DNA from 2 places in the Paenibacillus sp. CFBP 13594 genome. Region 1 is predicted to be linked to the other one. Evidence: riboswitches for the same ligand, from Rfam matches in the RefSeq annotation. Region 1 holds a riboswitch; the other holds the start of a gene.
What was found. Region 1 has a riboswitch for glycine ahead of sdaAB (L-serine ammonia-lyase, iron-sulfur-dependent subunit beta). Riboswitches for the same ligand answer to the same signal wherever they lie in the genome.
Positions count from the first base shown of each region.

Region 2: linked by a shared signal. The riboswitch ahead of gcvT (glycine cleavage system aminomethyltransferase GcvT) and the one ahead of sdaAB (L-serine ammonia-lyase, iron-sulfur-dependent subunit beta) in region 1 are both predicted to bind glycine.

Region 1 is NZ_JACYVQ010000009.1:115,015-117,488, forward strand. Features, by position in the region: gene sdaAA (L-serine ammonia-lyase, iron-sulfur-dependent, subunit alpha) at 1-204, opposite strand, end outside; gene sdaAB (L-serine ammonia-lyase, iron-sulfur-dependent subunit beta) at 194-883, opposite strand; glycine riboswitch at 996-1,131, opposite strand; glycine riboswitch at 1,136-1,258, opposite strand; gene IFU39_RS25040 (phosphotransferase enzyme family protein) at 1,607-2,474, opposite strand, start outside.
Region 2 is NZ_JACYVQ010000004.1:92,373-94,846, forward strand. Features, by position in the region: gene gcvPA (aminomethyl-transferring glycine dehydrogenase subunit GcvPA) at 1-88, opposite strand, end outside; gene gcvT (glycine cleavage system aminomethyltransferase GcvT) at 85-1,221, opposite strand; glycine riboswitch at 1,438-1,538, opposite strand; glycine riboswitch at 1,542-1,664, opposite strand; gene gcvH (glycine cleavage system protein GcvH) at 2,009-2,401, shown strand.

The DNA.
Region 1 (2,474 bases):
TAATCCACTGCGTGATGTTGTATCTTCCGTTAACCCTTTACGTACCGCTTCCTTCATCACCTGATAATATTCAGACATCTGCTTCACAACATCCGCTTCCGGTGTATTGGTCTCCTGAACTTGCTCCTCGATCATCAGCTGAGCAATCGTTTTGGATTCCGCTGTACAGATCGTATTCAGTTCGTGTAAATGTTTAAATCGCATCCGAATCAACTCCTCTCTTCAAATCGATGACACGAATATCCAGTACATGATCCAGCTCCTTCAGGCGCTTGAGCATATCAGGATTAGGCACACCATCCATTTCCATCGCGGTCAGCGCTTCGCCATCACGGGCTTTGCGGTCCACCTGCATATACCCGATGTTAACCCCGGATGAACTGATCGTGGACGTTACCGAGGCAAGCACTCCTGCTTTGTCCGCATGTCGCAGAACGAGTGTCGGAAACTCACCACTAATCTGAACACGAAAATCATTCATCGAATGCACCGATACGCTTCCACCACCAATAGATGCACCAATCAAGGAGCAGGCACGTTCTTCATGCCACAACTCAATTTTGACCGTATTCGGATGAGGAGCAGGCAGGCCACTTGTATAAAACTCAACCTCCATGCCCGCTTCCTCTGCGTATTGCTCTGCATCCGGAATACGCGGATCGTCTGTGACATAATCCAGCAAACCGCCGATCAGTGCCAGATCTGTTCCGTGCCCCTGATACGTGTCAGCAAATGAACCGTATAGTGTCAACCGGGCACGATCTGGCGTACATCCTAGCCACTGTCGAGCAATTCTCCCTAACCTTGCCGCTCCAGCTGTATGTGAACTTGAAGGCCCCGTCATCGACGGACCAATAATTGAGAAAACATCTTTAAATCGCACCTTATAACCCTCCAATTGTATTCGTCATTTTCATCCAGATCCCATGCCATAATGTTCCTTTATTACTGAATGATGACATCAAAAAAGGACAGAAGAAGGCCACAGGCCCTCTCTCTGTCCTCGATACCTGAGAGTTTCACGATCAGCAGTGTCTCACGACAAGGTGCATGCCCTGCAATTGCAGACAAGGTCACCAGGCTGACTGATCATATACCCCTTGGGTGGCGCAGTTCGCGCACTCTCCAGAGTTGCGTCCAACGATGGTACATTTACCTGAGAGATTAACCGCTGCGCCGGGTGCGCAGCAGCTTGCTCCTTCGGTGCCTGAAGACTAGCCATTGCTCGGCTAACTCAGGTCTCTCCCGCTCGTTATCATCCGCTGTATGGAACCATTCTGAGCGTATGTCAGAACAGTAATGGAAATCGTTCATTTCTTCTTCATTAAGATTAATCGACCGGAAGATCAGTGTCAACAAACTTAACGATTTCTTTGGATGTATTTCCCTCATTTTCGATTGAACCGATGAAAACCAGAATATTTTGTCAGCTTTCATTACATTAATTCGATAAAGAGAACTTTTAAACAGCTTATTTCATTTTCCTTCAATTCATAAAGCGCTTACTACTATTTATGATATTGTCCACGAAACTGTTCGGGTATTCAGGCAACCATAATATTTGAACCACACTGTTCGTGGCCTATCCTGATCTGCACACCCTAATTCACAGTTCGTAGAAGATACTCTCGTTCTGTACATAAGGTCTGCAATACTTGCTGCATAACTTCGGCATGCGATCTTTCATCCACTCGTGCCTAGACTCGTTCCCCATCTGAAAAGCATAATAACCAAGTGTAAAGATCAACATGAACCCTTCCATTAATCGGATATCACGATCCGTCAGTGGTGCGATCTGTTTGGTATAACCTGATAAGAATATGTCACGTTCCTCCCGATTGAACATAAGCGCTGCCCCTCCGGCATCAAAAAGATAATAACCATAACCGTGTAGACAAAAATCAATCATGGACATCCCCTGATCCGTGATCAGCAGATTGTTGCGAGTAATATCCCCATGAATGATTCCCCATGTCTCCGCGTGCTGCGGGTATGTTTCTAGCTGCTCATTAATGTTCTCAAACGTCTCACGAAGCAGATCGAAGTCTTCCGTTGTAAAAATCCCCAGTCGGACACCTTCCTCTAGCTGCCCTAGCATGACCAAGTTCTCATGAATGTTGCCATATGCCGGCCGCACCTTTGTTCGATCTGTCTGATTCTGCTCACGCCCATATTGATGAAGCATCTGCAGTTGTGCCCCAAGATCATAGATCTGCTCTGTTGTCAGACGTTCTCCCTGCTGGATGTCCCTGCCCTCAATCCACTCCAGTACTGTACAGCAGATCTCTTTCCCTGCCTCACTTGTCCATACCGTGACCCATTCACCGGATGCGTTGCGTACTGGATGTTGCACGCGCAATGCTGTCGTTGCATTTAACTCATGAAGCAGATTCATCTCTGCCTCCAGCGCAGGAGGTGTATGCTGAATGCCTGTCATACTTGCATATGCGGCTTGATGGATACGGAGCAGATAC
Region 2 (2,474 bases), on a different contig from region 1:
ACAGTTTCTCCAGCGTATCCACACCGATGGTTGCGAGCATGGCGCTCTGATCTTGTTCAGTCATGGGAATGTAACGGTGCTTGCTCATGCTTGATCAGCTCCTTGAGTAGGTGTCTTAGACGTACGTGTCCGTTTATGAAAAGGGGTCTTCACGACCTCGGCTTTTAGTTTCTTCCCTCGGATCTCAATCTCAAGCGGAGTTCCCAGCGCAGCGTATTTGCTGTCGATGAGGGCAAGCCCCAGATTACGCTTCAATGTAGGTGATTGCGTGCCTGTTGTCACTTCACCGATCTGTACGCCTTCGGCGTAAATCGGATAGTGGGGGCGAGGAATACCGCGCTCCAGCACTTCGATGCCGACCAGTTTGCGGGCAGGCCCGTCATTTTTTTGCTGTAACAAGGCTTCGTGTCCGATAAAAGGTCCGGCATTTAGTTTCACAAACATACCAACGCCAGCTTCTAGCGGAGAGATCGTTGCAGATAATTCCTGTCCATACAGAGGCAGCTTGGCTTCAAAGCGCAATGTATCCCGGGCACCAAGTCCGGTTGGCACCAGTCCGTGACCTTCACCGGCTTGCATTAATCCGTTCCAGACGGTAGCGGCCTGATCTGCTGGAATATATAGTTCAAAGCCATCTTCACCGGTATAACCGGTACGGGACAACAGCAATTTTACTCCACAGACTTCGGCATCCTGCACAAAACGAAACGGTTCAATCGTGGAGACATCTGTATCTGTAACTTTTCCGATAATGTCTACAGCCAGTGGACCTTGCAAGGCGAGCAGCGCCGTCTGCTCCGAATCGTTGGTCATGTTTACGCCAGGGATCAAGTGCTCTTGCAGCCACGCCCAATCCTTGTTGATATTGGAGGCGTTAACCACGAGCATATAATGCTGATCTTCCAGCTTATACACGAGCAGATCGTCCACCACACCGCCATCTGGATAACACATCAGGGTGTACTGGGCTTGACCGGGAACCAGCGTGGTCACATCATTGGTCGTCATTTGTTGCAAAAAAACTTCAGCCTGCTCACCCTGTACTGTGAATTCGCCCATATGGGATACATCGAATAGTCCAGCACGCTCACGCACCGCTTCATGTTCTTTCTGAATTCCGCTAAATTGCACCGGAAGCTCCCAGCCTCCAAAATCAATGCACCGTACGCCTTCGTATTGCTGATATAGTGGGAAGAGTGGTGTTCTAAGCAAATCGGACATCAAATCACCTCGTCATGGACCGTCAACCGGCCGGAAATATAATCGTGGATCAATGAAGCAGGGTATTTTTAAATTTTTCAGCTAGATATTTTCATCACATAAGTATGGTAAGCAGCTAGGGCAGCGCCGTTCTACATCCTGTTTTTCGTTTTTTGGGAAAAAGGAAAAGGACAGGCCAAAGAATCGGCATGCCAAGTAGCACGCTGTATTCTAAGGCTCTGTCCCTTGTACCTGAGAGTTACCCCGCTGCGTTGTGCAGCAGGTTTCCCCTTGGGTGATCATAACGCCCGCACAGGGCGAATAGATGCTCTCCAGAGTTGCGTCCCGTAAAAGTCCTTTTGCCTGAGAGATTCACCCCCGCTTATCGGTGGTTTACTCCTTCGGCGTTACCTCATGTACATCCCGAATCGGGTGTCACGGGTAATCTCTCCCTTTACATTCATCCGCGAGTATAACATAGTCCAATAAACACATTTACTCCTCTCATTAAAACGTGAATCCACTACCGATGTCAAGAACGATATCATTGATAATGAATAAAAACCGAATATTTAATATATTTTAAGTGTTATTGTTCGTGTATTTAAAAAGACTGCGCTTACTATTCTAATATTCACCAGTATATGAAGAAAGAGTGTAATCCGGTTACAGGATTTAGAGGTGTTCAGCAAATAAATTGTGAGGTATCTTGACATTTGATTCATAAATATCATACGCTATGTTCTGGGAAAAGGGTTAAGGTCAAAGAACGCATGCACTCATTTAATGAAAAGCGAGGCGGATATCGATGAGCGAATTGAAAAGTGATTTCCTGTACAGTGAAGAGCACGAATGGGTGCAAACCGTAGGGGAGGATACTGTACGTATTGGCATTACCGAGTTCGCGCAGCATCAGCTGGGTGACATTGTGTTTGTGGAATTGCCTGACCTTGAAACCAATGTAAAAGCAGAGGACAGTATTGGAACAATAGAATCGGTCAAAACAGTTTCGGACTTGTTCTCTCCCGTCACAGGTTCTATTATTGCAGTCAATGATTCGTTGCAGGACTCACCTGAACTTGTGAACAGCTCTCCTTACGAGGAAGGCTGGATGATTGAGATTCGTGTTGAGGGAGATCTGACAGCAGCATTGTCTACATTGATGAATGCAGACGCGTATCGTAAACATACGGAAGAATAGGAGCAACGAACTTGTACTTATTAACATATATTTTATAACCAAATGAAATGAGCTTCATATTGTTTCGACCTGT